3 regions of the Marinomonas sp. 63XJN7_7_ISO-PGPR-S23-202 genome follow, and region 3 is predicted to be linked to each of the others. Evidence: predicted binding sites of a transcription regulator. Region 3 holds the regulator's gene; each other region holds the start of a gene.
What was found. Region 3 encodes PhoB, which activates phosphate uptake and scavenging genes when phosphate is short. Its sites were predicted from a motif close to TGTCATANNNNTGTCANA; they were not measured.

Region 1 (4,824 bases), 1.3 Mb from region 3:
ATCATGGCGCAATCACTGGCATCACCTCAATACGTTGTTTAATTACCCTGACGATATCCGAAAAGCGATCTACACAACGAATGCGATTGAGTCCCTGAACAGTGTTATCCGTAGAGCCATTAAAAAACGTAAAGTCTTCCCAAGCGATGATTCTGCGAGGAAAATGGTATACCTTGCCATTAAAGAAGCCAGTAAGAAATGGACGATGCCAATTCAGAACTGGCGCCAAGCAATGAGTCGATTTATTATTGAGTTCGAGGAGCGTCTCGAAAAGCACCTTAACTAAATGGCAGTTACACAGAATCTGTTACAGGGTCCCAATTCGCGGCCATTTGATTGGATAGTGAGTCCAATCAACAACACTAGCGAAGTGTGCAAGTAAGCAAAAAGGCTAACTGTTTCCCTCAGTTAGCCTTTTTTTGACTGCGTACTGCCTGTGTCATAGTTTCTACCGTCCCCCCTGAAAAGCCGCTTTTCTTTTAAGAGGAAAACTGACTTATTAGTTCTCAATATTTTTGAAATGTTCTATGATTGAGTCCACTGGTATCTTTTTTTTGATGCAGGTAAGACTCTTAACCCCCATGAAATTCTGAGAGCTTTTTTGAAGAATGCATTTTATAGGCTTGATGATAGTCAAGTTAGTGATATTAGCTTAAAAGATATTGCCAGACGTTCCAGGTACGGCGGGATATTTTATTTATTTGCCTTTTGGGGAGCTGTCTTTAGCTCAACAACTGCGCGCGAGCACCTATTTATTATTGGTGTTTTTTCTGTGTGCTTTTTGGTATTGCAGATTTATCGCTTGGCTTTGTTTAATAAGCTCTTTTCAGCCAATGAGATAAACGTTTCTCCTTACTACACTCACTACTGTTTTCTCTATTTGGCATCTGCAATCGTGTGGGGGAGCTGTTCTGCATGGTTGTTTTTTGTTAATCCCTCAGTTGATCTCGCGGTGACAATTAATATGATGTCAGCGGCTTGTCTTAGTATTGGGGGGGTTAATGTCTTGGCTCCTAGTTATAAAATATTGCGCCTCTATTGTTTTCTTATCTGCGTCCCCTTTGCTTTAGCCGCCGGAATATTTTTAGAGGCACCTGGGAGCTATACCATTGCTTGTTTAATACTGGGTTATGGCTTGTTTATTTTCGAGACAGGAAAGCAGCAACATCGCACTTACTGGCAAGCACTGAATGATAATTTGCGCCTATCCGCTCAGGCCGCTGAATTGGAAAAGGCGAAAGTTGCCGCCGAGCAGGCTGCTCAGGCGAAAGCGGATTTTCTCGCGTCGATGACCCATGAAATAAGAACGCCCATGAATGGTGTGCTTGGTATGGCTCAATTATTGGCTATGAGTGATCTGAACGAGCAACAACAGCAGCAAGTCAATGTGATCAATAATGCTGGTCGAACATTGATGCACATTATTAATAATATTCTTGATTACTCTAAAATGGATGCAAAACAACTGGCATTAGAACAGCTGCTATTTAACCCTCGCAATGTGGTTAATGAGGCGGTGTTGTTATTATCAGTACAGTTTGAAAAAAAGCTGATAAAGCTGACTTGCACCGTGGATGATGTCCCTGAATGGGTGTTGGGCGACCCTTATCGACTTCACCAAGTGCTCTATAACCTTATTGGCAATGCCTTCAAATTTACGGATGAAGGTGAAATAACCATTAAGGTCTCTTGTCAAAAAAATCGTGATGACAATACTCTGACATTGCATTTTGCTGTGGCTGACACGGGGATTGGTATTGCCCCAGAACATCGACAACATATTTTTGATCAGTTTTATCAGGTCAATCAATTTAATTCAAATATTCGTGGGACTGGATTGGGACTGAGTATTACGCAACGCCTGGTTGAATTTATGGGGGGAACGATTTCCGTAGAGAGCACCCTTGGTGTGGGAAGTGTTTTTACTGTCGAACTTCCATTTACCATAACGGATGAAACTCAAAAAAGATTATTGTCTATCTCAGAAAATGAGTCCGGTATTCATACTGAGATGCCAAGTATTTTACATATTTTATTAGCTGAAGATAATAAAATAAATCAAATGATCTGTGAGCAATTGCTTTGTAAATTGGGTTGTGCTGTTGATGTGGTTGAAACGGGACGGATGGCGCTGGAAAAGTTTACTGAGAACAAGCATTACGATGCCATTTTTATGGATTGTAATATGCCCGATATGGACGGTTTTTTGGCCACTGCTGCTATTCGACAAGTGGAGAAAAACACAGGAAGAAGTGAAACACCGATTATTGCACTTACCGCTCATGTTGAAGAGGAGGTAAGACATAAATGCCTTGAGTCAGGTATGAATGATTTTTTGAGTAAACCTTTTTTGCTTGAAGACCTGGAAGCCGTTATTGACCGCATTCGAACGGGAACGTTTTTTTAGTCCTTATTAGGTGTCATGAATTGCTCTTCATACGCTGTTGTTAGGCCTGCTTTTAAAGCAACTGCTGGCTTTTAATCAAACTGTCATGCTAATTCTTTACCTTATGTTGACAAATTGGCGTTCGCTTAAGCGCCCTATAACATAAGAGGATGCGTTATGAATAAGTTGTGGTTTGCAGGTGTGCTGTGTGCAGGCGTGTTATCAGGTTGTGCTAGTCAGTCTTCTATGTCAAAAACGCCCCAGTTTGTTGAGTCTTTTCCGAAAACGGGGAGTTATTTACCCTATACCGTGTTACGTCATGATTTGATTGATGACAAAACCCATAAGCCATTTGAAATTCGTAATGGCGGTTATGGCTCTTCCATGACTGGCAACCCAAATCAAGCCAATCAATTTTACGCCCTGACGGATCGTGGTCCGAATGCGAGCTATAAAGGGGATTATGGCAAAGGTAAGATTTTCCCTGTGCCAAATTATACCCCTCGGATTGGTTTGTTTGAGGTAGAGGATAACGGTCAAATTCGTCAGGTAGATACCATCTTACTACGTCGTCCTGATGGACAACCTATTACAGGGCTACCAAATTCTCCCGCACTGGGCGGCACAGGGGAAACCCCTTATCATGTTGATGGTAAGCCTATTTTAATGGACGATGCTAAGCCTTATAACAAAGTCACTAATCCGATAAAAGTGGATGATTATGGCTTAGACAGTGAAGGCCTCGTGGCCATGAAAGATGGTACCTTTTGGGTAAGTGATGAGTATGGGCCTCATATCGTCCATTACGATAGCAACGGCGTTGAGATCGGTCGTATTAACCCATTTAAGAGTGACGCCCGCGATGTGTTTCATTTGCCAGAAGTATTTGCCCATCGTCGCCCTAACCGTGGTATGGAAGGGTTGGCTGTGACGCCAGATCAGAAAACCTTGGTTGGCATCATGCAATCAACAATGCGCAATCCAAATAAAGCGGCTCAAAAAGGGGATCTAACGCGCATTGTCACGGTGAACCTTGAAACAGGCAAAACGGAGCAATACCTCTATCGTCAAGATAAAGCGCAAAATTCGAATTCTGAGTTAGCAGACTTAAATAGTCATGAATTTTTGGTTGATGAGCGCGACGGAGGGTTCTTGTTAGGTGGCCCGAATGGTAAGGCGAACCCTAATGTGCAAAAGAAAATTTATCGAATTGATTTAAACAGCGGAACGCCTTTGTCTACAGTCGCTTTGTCTTCATCCGTTACCCGCGATGCCAGCCATGGCTTGATGATTAATGGCTTGACACTTGAGCAGTATACGGAGAAAAATGGCTGGGATGCACTAGCGCAAAAGGGCATTTATCCTGTTAGTAAGTCGCTGGTCGTTAATGTGGCCAAAGCGGTTTCCTATCCGCATGATAAAATGGAAGGCATGTGGGTAATTGATCCCCATCACCTAGGGATATTAAATGATGATGATTTTGCCACTTGGTCTACCAAGGGCAAGCTAGAACAGAAGTACTTGAATGGTAATACAATAGACGCGGCGCAATTGTATATTATTAAGGCAAATTTGATGGGGAACTAACGGCTGTAGATTAATCAAAAGTGGGCTGCTTCGACAGCCCATTTTGACATTGATTACCGTAGGGACGACTACTTTTCTAAAATACCACAGCCAATCCGCGCCCCGCTTGCATCATGAATCACTACAGCGTGCCCTAAGCTGGCTTTGTAATCTAATCCTGATATCAGCTGCCTTTGCAAGACCTTTAGAGTCAGATACCCATTGAGCGCTTTTCCAGTAGTCTCTGCCAGCTTTTGGAGAGACATAGTGACCACCAACTTTGTCAGCTTTTTTACAGCTGGTGCCCACATGGAGATGAAGACCACCATCATATCTTTTTTATCAAAATGGACTGAGACATGGCCTGTTGCCGTTGTTTTCGTTTTTGGGGGAAGCATTTATCTTCGCGTGTAGAGAATGTGTGCTGACAGCGAAAAAGAGGCCATCATGATGCTAAACACTCCTTGAACCACTGATATGAAAGTTGGCAGATTGAAGAGTATTTCAGTCATGTTAAGTATCGACACTACGACATACTGAAAGTGGTTCAACCACCCGTCGTATTACTCCTTTTCTTACTCTGTCTGTCAGAAAAGGCAGCACTTAATGAGAGGGACTGTTTGCTTTTACCGACTAAGGCTCTTAGGATTCGCTTTATGAAAATGGAATAAGGTATTGAGATGAAAATACTTTTAGAAATGAGCAGGGTGATCATACCGAGCGTTGTGCTGCTTGGTTTAACGGCATGCTCGTCTCTGGATAACACAGGCTATAAAGGAGGAGACCATCGTGGTGGAGGGCCAGCAGGGGCTTATGGTGTGCCTGATGCTAAGACCAGTATGGAAACGTCGGACAAGGCCGTGAAAAAAGAA
Region 2 (4,824 bases), 680 kb from region 3:
TTCGTGCAGAAGATTCAACGGACACGCTTCTCTCAAGAGTAGATGATGCCTTATATTTAGCCAAATCAAAAGGCCGTAACTGTCTCATCGTTGGCTCATAAATAGGCTTGACGACTGCTTTGATAGACAAGAACAAATAACCGTTCATAAAAAAGGGCTTCTCATGTTGAGACGCCCTTTTTTAAAACCATTTTGCTCATAAAATAGAGCGTTCTAGGTTAGTGAGCAAACCTAGACGTTTATACATTAACGGCTAAGGTAACATCAATGTTGTTACGAGTGGCGTTGGAATATGGGCAAACTTGGTGAGCATCATCAACCAGCTTCTCTGCTTGCGCTTTATCCATTCCTGGTAAGTTAACCGTCAATTTCGCGGCAATACCAAAACCATGGTCGATTGGTCCAATGCTGATAGCCGCATCAATTGTGCTGTCTGCTGGCAATTTTGCTTGCTGTTGAGAAGCCACTAATTGCAATGCCCCCATGAAACACGCAGAGTAGCCTGCTGCGAATAGTTGTTCAGGGTTAGTCCCTTCACCGCCATTACCACCTAGTTCTTTTGGCGTGCTAAGAGTGACAGATAATTTACCATCGTCGGATTTTGATTCGCCAGTGCGTCCACCTTTAGACGTTGCGTGAGCAGTGTATAGTACTTGGTTTAATGCTGTCATATCTGACTCCTGTTTTGTCATCGTTTAAACGGGTTATCACAAGGGGGTTATAAGGTAACGCCCCCTGTTGGTTAGTGGCTATCGTTGTAATGAATGAGATTTTGCCTCAATGTATCCACTACATGTTTGGTCCTACCAATGTCTTCTAACGACAGTTGAGAAGCACAAATAGCCTCTTGAAAAACACTTTCTACCTGGTCTTCTAATGCTTGACCTTGCTTCGTTAACTCAATAATCACATGTCGTTCATCTTGCTTATCTCGACGACGTGTCACTAAATTGGCACTTTCCATTCTTTTTAATAAGGGGGTCAGCGTTGCTGAATCTAAGAACAAATCTTCACCAATATTGGTCATAGGGTAAGACTTATGTTGCCAAAGTAGAATTAACACCAGATATTGCGGGTAAGTGATGCCCAACGGCTTTAAGAGTTTTCGATACAACTTATTCATCGCCAGAGACGTTGAATAGAGCGAAAAACATAAAAGCTCATTTAACTTGGGAGTGTCTTGCATGGCTGACTTACCTTGTTCTTTTATCTGGATGTGTTTTATATTAGATAGTGCGCTATTTAATGTCAAGAAATTAAATAGCGCACTATATTTTTCAATGTATGGGGGAGGTCAAGGAAACCTAATTAGGTTGGCGGCTTAGCGGATTGCCTTGCCATTGCTCATCTTGAGGCTCTGTTGCAAGGTGTTTAGGTTGTTCTGACCAGTGAAGTAGGTTGAGTTCGCCTGTTTTTGACTCGGTGAGAGCGGTGCAATGTTCAACCCAGTCACCATCGTTGCAATACAACGTTCCCTCTTTTAATAGAAACGAAGCGAAGTGAATATGACCACAAATATAGCCATCAAGGTGTTTGCTTTTAGCGGATTTGAGGGCTGCTGTTTCAAAGCGATGGATGAACTCCTTGGCTTTGCCGATATGGCTTTTTAGGTAGCCAGCGAGGGACCAATAGGGGAGCCGAATAAAACGCCGCACGCCATTAATCCACTGATTTAGTGACAACATAGCACTATGTGCACGATCACCAATGGCAAGCATCAATGGGCTGATTTTAACCATTTGATCGAACTCGTCGCCGTGACTTACATGGAAATGTCGGCCATCGGCCGTGGTATGGCGAGCGTTAAGACGAATCTCGATGCCCGATAGTGTTTGCCCTGTAAATTGACGAAAAAAAGCATCATGGTTGCCAGGAATATAAATGACTTGAGTGCCATTTTTTGCCATATACAAAATACGTTCTACAATCCGATAGTGGAGGTCGATAAAATGTGCTTTACGACGCATTTCTTGAAGGTCAATAATATCGCCCACTAGGTATAAAGTGTCTGTTTTTATCGTGGTAAGGAAATCCAGTAAATGGGCGGCCTGACATGCCTTAGTCCCTAAGTGCACATCGGATATAAACACCGTTCGAAAAGTCGTTTGCATCGTTTCGTCCTATGGCTAACGCTATGGTTTTAAGGTTAGATTAAGGAAGAAACATGACAGGCCTGAGACAATGTCATGACAGTTTGAGGACGGTGACACATTTCAACCCCATTATGGAAGTGTGTCATAAGTTACTTTATTTTTATGATGGTTCTTGTAAAGTAGAGCGAGAGTACGTACGTTGGTAGGGTTGAATATAAAGATGGTTGCCACCTTTTTGTTTTGCTGACTTTTTCGCTAATGCCGCTAATTCTGCCACTTGATGATGGTTTAATCCTTGTTCTGCTCGCAAATCGACAACGCCCACGGATAAGCTTAGCACGGGGTGAAAAACCTTTTCGCCTTGTCGACTACTCCCCCATACACCATCGGCTTGCAAGGTTTCTTGGGTGTAAAATTGTCGTACTTGTTGAGCAAACTGATCGAGTACCGTCTGACACTGTTCTTGCCAATTGTCGTCTGCAAAAATAACGATAAAATCGTCACCACCCACATGACCAATAAAGTTACGTGTCGGCTCTATGATATTTTTAATCAAATTGCTGACCAGCTGGATCACTTCATCCCCCATGGAGTAGCCAAAATAATCATTGAACGGTTTGAAGTCGTTGAGATCAAAATACGCCACATGAAAGTTTTCATGATTGGATAAGCGACGCATGACCTCTTGATTGATGGGGACGTTGCCAGGCAGGAGAGTCAGTGGATTGGAGTAGGTCGCATTTTGGATTTTCAGTTCTGTAATGCGTCTTAGCAGATCTCTTAAGGACCCCGTACCAAGGAATTTACCGTTATGCACAATGACAATTTCATTGTTCAAAGTATCGGCTTCCTGATTGGTCACTAACGTAGACACTGTCGATAGGCTGATATTGCTTTCGACCACAATGATGTCTTCGTTGAGTAATAAAGTGGCCGATTTATGCTCGTACAGTGCCCGCCCATAAGGGGTAGAAAAGAGCTCGTGGAGCTGATGACGTCGTATAACACCTACTGGCTTTTCGTCTTTTAACACCGGAATAGAATGCACTTCCTGATTTTCTTTAAACAGGTTTGAGACTTCGTCCAAGTGGCTGTCGATTTGGACTGTTGGTGTCAATCGCGACAAGGAACGTACTGTTTCTGAATGGTCCACTTCAAATACGGCTCGCCTTTGTGCCTGTTTCTTCAAATAAGGATGAGTGGAAAACGCGGGTTTGTCCGTTGGGTGACCTAAAAAATAGCCTTGTCCATACTCAATGCCGAGGTCAATTAGTTGATCCAGCTCTTGTTGCGTTTCGATGCCCTCGGCAATCAGAGTGCATTTTAAACGTTGTGAAATGCTCAAAATAGAGCGTACAAATTCACGTTTTATTTCGTCTTTGTCGATGTTATGAATAAAGTGTTTGTCTATTTTGACGATCTCAGGTTGCAGTTCTGACCAAAGACGCAACCCTGAATAACCGACGCCTAAATCGTCAATGGCAACGTGAAATCCCATGTCTCGATAATGTTTTACACTGATTCTTGATAGGCCATTGTGGTCATATTGATGTTGTTCTGATAGCTCGATGACGATACGTTTTTGGTCCAAGCCTAAATTATTCAGAATTTCCAGCGTCATACCTTTTTGGTGTAAAGGAGAGCTAAGCAGAGAGGCGCTCACATTTAAAAATAAGCGCCCTTCTAGTGCTAATTTCGCAAAACGTGATAAGGCTCGTTCTCGGCATAAAAGCTCTAACTCATGAAGCAGGCCTTTTTTTGTGGCAAGAGAAAATAGTGCATCAGGGTTAAACAAGGCGCTGTTTTTGGGGCCTCGCGATAACGCCTCATGACCATAGATAGCCCCGTTAGACAAATCATATATGGGCTGAAATACTGGTGTGATTAAGCCGTCTTGGATGATTTTATTTAATAATTGCAGTTCATCTATTTGGCTCATTGTTTATTATCCAAATGTTATCGATTGCCCATCCATGTATGTTAAATGATTTTATGTCTAAATTATGACGATTTCATGACGGATAGGTTTTGGTATGGTTCAGCAACTTATTAAACACGTAACAAAATAGGTAGTCTACGTAGTGTGAAAAAGAAAAATAGTAAGATGATGGGAAAAAGACAAGATGTTCTAGAGAGAAAAAGAAGAGCTGTAGCCAGATCGATATTATTCTTGTTGCACTTCGATCGGTTACAGAAAGCTCTTAGTTATTGCTATGGCTTAGGTATACAAAGCCAGCTAACTAAGTCCATTTCACCGCTTGCTGAGTGAAACGTTGTGTAGAAAAATTAGTTAGCAGTATGCCCTTGTGAATGACGTGCAGTGGTGAAACCAGAGAAAATATTTTTTACGCTGGCAACGGCTTTTTTCATCATAAGAGCAAAGTATACACGACGCATTTCATAGGCTTTTTCAACGTAATAGTCCGTATCTAAATTACCTAAGCTATCGTATTTGTAATTGTTTTTCATGGTGTTTCTCCTGTCTGTTGAGGTGGTCTTTATCGACACTCTTAATGATAGGAGTCCGTGGAAATTTGTACAAACGATCAATTTTCAGCATAGAGGTTAGAAAAATTCACCCTTCATCGTGAGGTCCTTATCAATAAAGGACCCCACAAGGAAATGAGCGGAAACAGAAGAGTATGAGTGCTAAATTTAGGCCGTTGGCTGGTTAGCAAGCGCGCGGAATCGTCCTGGTGGAACGCCACAGGCTTTCTTGAAAAAGCGTGAA
Region 3 (4,824 bases):
ATAGAAACATGGCGCTTGCCCAACTAGAAGCCGGCGAGCAAGCAATCATTGAGTTTAAAGATGTAAATAAGTGGTATGGCGATTTTCATGTACTGAAAAACATCAACTTTAGCATCAAAAAAGGGGAGCGGATTGTCGTCTGTGGTCCATCAGGATCAGGAAAATCTACCATGACTCGCTGTATCAATCGCCTTGAGGAGCACCAAAAAGGGACTATCTCCGTAGATGGCATCGAAATGAATGATAACTTGAAGAACATCGAGACCATTCGTAAAGATGTTGGTATGGTCTTCCAGCATTTTAACCTGTTTCCACATTTAAGCATTCTGGAAAACCTGACACTAGCGCCTATTTGGGTACGTAAAATGCCCAAAAAGAAGGCGGAAGAGCTGGCCATGCATTATTTGGAGCGCGTAAAAATTGCCAACCAAGCATTAAAGTACCCAGGTCAACTTTCTGGAGGACAACAGCAGCGTGTGGCAATTGCTCGCGGACTGTGTATGCAGCCACGCATCATGTTATTTGATGAGCCCACTTCCGCCCTTGATCCAGAAATGATCAAAGAAGTACTTGATGTTATGGTGCAGCTGGCAGAAGAAGGAATGACCATGGTTTGTGTGACCCATGAAATGGGCTTTGCTAAAACCGTGGCTGATCGCGTGGTCTTTATGGATGCGGGAGAAATTGTGGAGGCCAATGAGCCCCATGAGTTTTTCAATAATCCACAACACGACCGTACGCAATTGTTCCTAAGCCAAATTTTGAACCATTGATACTGATTCCCTGTTAACTAAACAAATAGGATCAACAGCCTCACCTCGATGTTCCACCATGACGTTGGACATAAAGGCGAGGCTTTTTTATGCATTGTTCTATGGGACAAGGTTGCGAAACCTCAATATAATAGCCATGTCACTAATCGAGACCTTTATGCACTGGCAGAAACACCAGTGTCGATAAAAGGGCTCTTAACGATTGGCCTAACATGCAATTAAATCATCATCTGACACTTGCCTTGCACTACCGTTGGCAACCCTTAAAACAAATTAGCAAACAGCAAATTCCGGCGTCACTTTGGTTTTGGCTCACGACCAGTCAATCCATCACCGCAGAGTTGAAAAAAAGAGGCCAACTCACGGTAGAGGTTATTGAGGATGGTTGGGGAAAAGCAACGCCGCGTGAAAAACGACGACTCAACATGAAGCCACGCGATGCTGCGCGTGTTCGCACGGTATTATTAAAAGTCGATGGTCGAACCGTTATATACGCCCGCTCCATTATCCCAGCCAACGCCTTACGAGGTCATTGGCGACAAGTGAAACATTTGCACAATAAACCATTAGGCGGTTATTTGTTTAAGCATAGGGCACTTAAACGCAGCCCTATTGAGGTAGCGGCCCTTCCCAAAGGCTTATTTACCAATCACCATACCAAAGTCTGGGCAAGACGCTCTGTTTTCCAACAATTTGGCTCTGGTATCTTGGTCAGTGAAGCATTTTTCGAGACAATGGCATAACATAAAGGCGGCTTCGCCTAATTCTGACGACTAAATCAATGGACTCCCATGAACAAGCTTAAAGATTACGCCGACTTAACGCGTTTTAATCGTCCTATTGGCTCCCTACTCTTGCTGTGGCCAACCCTATGGGCCCTTTGGCTAGCGGCCGATGGCTGGCCCCAGTGGCATCTTATTGTCATTTTTGTTCTGGGAGTGTTTAGCATGCGTTCCGCAGGCTGTGTCATCAATGATTATGCCGACCGAAAAGTCGATGGCCACGTTGAGCGAACAAAGAATCGTCCTTTACCGTCTGGCCGTGTGTCCGAAAAAGAAGCGCTGGGGCTGTTCGCCTTTTTGGTCGTACTGAGCTTTTTGTTAGTGCTGTGTACCGATTTACGAACCATTTTGCTGTCTTTCGTCGGCTTAGGGCTAGCGGCACTGTACCCCTTTATGAAGCGCTACACCCACCTGCCCCAGTTATTTCTTGGCTTGGCGTTCTCTTGGGCGATTCCCATGGCATACAGCGCCCAAGGCGGGGATCTGCTAGACCCCAAGTTGTGGATGCTGTTTGTGGCAAACTGCTTCTGGACCATTGCCTATGACACCTACTATGCCATGACAGACCGACCCGACGATTTAAAAGTCGGCATTAAATCCACCGCGATCCTTTTCGGCAAATACGATTTACTTGTTATTCTCTGTCTACAAGGTCTGACGTTATCCCTGTTGGTCTGGATCGGAATATTGGCCCACCTTAACTGGATCTACTTTGTGTCGCTTATCATCAGTTTGGGATTATTTGGGATGCAATACCAAAAAGCCAAAGAACGTGACCGACAAGCCTGCTTCCATGCTTTCTTAGACAATAACCGAATTGGTTACTGTATCTTTATTGGCATCGCTGCTAGCTTACTATTTGTGTAATATATGGCGAATATGTGACATTTTCATATAACTGTCATACTAAGACGTTTTAATTAAACCGTTCCTGAGATGAGGGTAGATCCTGTGACCGGTAAAAAAGTATTAATCATTGATGATGAGTCTTCCATTCGCGAAATGATCGCCGTCGCCTTAGAAATGGCGGGATACGAATATATGGAAGCAGAAAATAGTCAACAAGCCCACGAAATCATTGTCGACCATCGACCTGATTTGATTCTCTGCGACTGGATGATGCCAGGGAGCAGTGGTATAGAACTGACTCGTCGCCTTAAAAAAGACAGTGCAACAGCGGAAATTCCCGTCATTATGTTGACGGCGAAAAGTGAGGAAGACAACAAAATTCAAGGGTTGGAAGTCGGTGCTGACGATTACATTACCAAGCCCTTCTCACCACGAGAATTAGTTGCCAGACTGAAAGCCGTGTTGCGTCGAGCCACCCCTCAAGGGGTAGATGAGCCAATAGAAATTGAAGGGTTAACCCTTGATCCTATTAGCCAACGCGTTACCATTGACAGCAAGCCACTTGATATGGGGCCAACGGAGTACCGCTTGCTAAAATTCCTCATGACTCACCAAGAAAGAGCCTATTCACGGGCACAATTATTGGATCAGGTATGGGGCGGTAATGTTTATGTGGAAGAACGTACCGTTGATGTACATATTCGCCGTTTACGTAAAGCCATTGGTAGCAGCCATGACTTTTTGATTCAAACCGTTCGAGGGACTGGCTACCGCTTCTCTCCGAAAAGGACTTAGTCATATAATATGAAAGCAGTTTGGCGAAGAGCAATAATTCGCTGGTCTTTAGGGCTTTTGGCCTGCATCGTCATCGGTTTTATCATAAACCACTTACAAGCCGTTGTACTTTTGTTTTTATTGGGAACATTGTATTGGCAGCTGTATCAACTTTACCAATTTCATTATTGGCTACGCCACTCAGGACGAGGTGCGCCTCCTGAATCGGATGGCATCTGGGGAGATATCTTCGATGTTGTCTACCGTTTACAGAAAAAGCAGCGTAAATCGAAGCGCCGCATGCGCCAAGCCCTGAATCGTATCGAGAATTCTACCGCCGCCCTAAAAGAAGGCGTCATTATGGCCGATAACCAAGGCAACTTAGAGTGGTGGAATAACTCGGCCGGGCACTTTTTAGGCCTAATGCGCCCAGTCGATCGTGGTCAACCCATTACCAATATTGTTCGCAACCCAGAATTTTTTCGTTACTTTACCCAAAAACGTTTTGGAGAACCGCTGGTGATTAAGTCACCGGCCAAAGAGGGCGTTTATTTAGAAGTCCAAACCACCTTGTATGATAAAAATGATCATTTGATTTTTATCCGCGATGTCACAAGACTGCATCTGCTTGAAGAAATGCGCAAAGACTTTGTCGCCAATGCTTCCCACGAGCTAAAAACCCCTTTAACGGTCATCAAAGGTTACTTGGAAACGTTAGAAATGTTCCAAGACTCCCTGCCCGCCAGCATGCAAAAAGGCATCACCAACATGTCTGAGCAGTCGGAGCGCATGGAACATTTAATCGAAGATTTATTGCTGCTATCGCGTTTAGAAAGCAATGATAAACGGGAGGAAGAGCATTGGCACGAGGTGTCTTCTTGGGCAGAGGCGATTAAGAAAATTGCGTCACCACTGCTTACTGACAAGCATACATTAGACATTGATATTCCAGAAAAAGCACGTTTGTACGGTTCTTACAACGAGCTCTACAGTGCGTTTTCTAATTTGGTGGTCAACGCCATCAAGTACTCGCCAGATGGTGGTGACATCAAGGTGAAGTGGGAATCCAATGAATTTAGTGGCGTGTTTTCAGTAGCCGACCAAGGTTTGGGCATAGACCCAAGATACATTCCGCGCTTAACGGAGCGATTTTTCCGCGTAGATAAAGGCCGCAGCACCAAAACGGGCGGCACGGGCTTAGGTTTAGCCATCGTCAAGCATGTCCTCATGCACCATGATGCTAAGTTACAGATCCTTAGCGAACTCAACCGTGGTAGTCGCTTCTCTTGTCATTTCCCTGCCAACCGTGTGCGGACGGATGATATCCCGGCGTTTTCTGCAATAGAAAAAAATGTTGAGGATGACAAAGAACCTATTGCAAAAGACCAATAAACCCCACCCTAACCCTCCCCTTAAATAAGGGGAGGGAACACGATATTCCTCAACCCAGCCCCTTCCAACGGAGCTGGGAGGGAACTACGGCTCATCCTACCAAAGGGAACTGTTTCGCTCCTCCCCCTTACCAAGGGGGAGGCTGGGAGGGGGTGATAAGGGTTCAATAAATAACACTATAAGCTATCAAACAGCTTACTGATAAACGCTTCTTTTTCAGCATCTTGGTCAATCAGCCCTAAACCAACGGTTAA

Region 1: the regulator PhoB is predicted to act here: its motif matches at 2,478-2,495, upstream of AC0VYG_RS17800 (esterase-like activity of phytase family protein).
Region 2: the regulator PhoB is predicted to act here: its motif matches at 2,175-2,192, upstream of AC0VYG_RS02640 (UDP-2,3-diacylglucosamine diphosphatase).

Annotation. Positions count from the first base shown of each region.
Region 1 covers NZ_CM149677.1:3,835,369-3,840,192, reverse strand. Annotated here, with positions in the region: gene AC0VYG_RS17810 (IS256 family transposase) at 1-286, shown strand, start outside; gene AC0VYG_RS17805 (ATP-binding protein) at 773-2,407, shown strand; gene AC0VYG_RS17800 (esterase-like activity of phytase family protein) at 2,564-3,973, shown strand; gene AC0VYG_RS17795 (hypothetical protein) at 4,042-4,350, opposite strand; gene AC0VYG_RS17790 (hypothetical protein) at 4,633-4,824, shown strand, end outside.
Region 2 covers NZ_CM149677.1:584,807-589,630, forward strand. Annotated here, with positions in the region: gene AC0VYG_RS02625 (diguanylate cyclase) at 1-101, shown strand, start outside; gene AC0VYG_RS02630 (organic hydroperoxide resistance protein) at 240-671, opposite strand; gene AC0VYG_RS02635 (MarR family winged helix-turn-helix transcriptional regulator) at 743-1,186, opposite strand; gene AC0VYG_RS02640 (UDP-2,3-diacylglucosamine diphosphatase) at 1,305-2,111, opposite strand; gene AC0VYG_RS02645 (EAL domain-containing protein) at 2,254-4,032, opposite strand; gene AC0VYG_RS02650 (RSP_7527 family protein) at 4,380-4,562, opposite strand; gene AC0VYG_RS02655 (helix-turn-helix domain-containing protein) at 4,749-4,824, opposite strand, start outside.
Region 3 covers NZ_CM149677.1:5,099,543-5,104,366, forward strand. Annotated here, with positions in the region: gene AC0VYG_RS23480 (amino acid ABC transporter ATP-binding protein) at 1-773, shown strand, start outside; gene AC0VYG_RS23485 (chorismate--pyruvate lyase family protein) at 986-1,516, shown strand; gene ubiA (4-hydroxybenzoate octaprenyltransferase) at 1,565-2,422, shown strand; gene phoB (phosphate regulon transcriptional regulator PhoB) at 2,507-3,199, shown strand; gene phoR (phosphate regulon sensor histidine kinase PhoR) at 3,209-4,570, shown strand; gene AC0VYG_RS23505 (response regulator) at 4,747-4,824, opposite strand, start outside.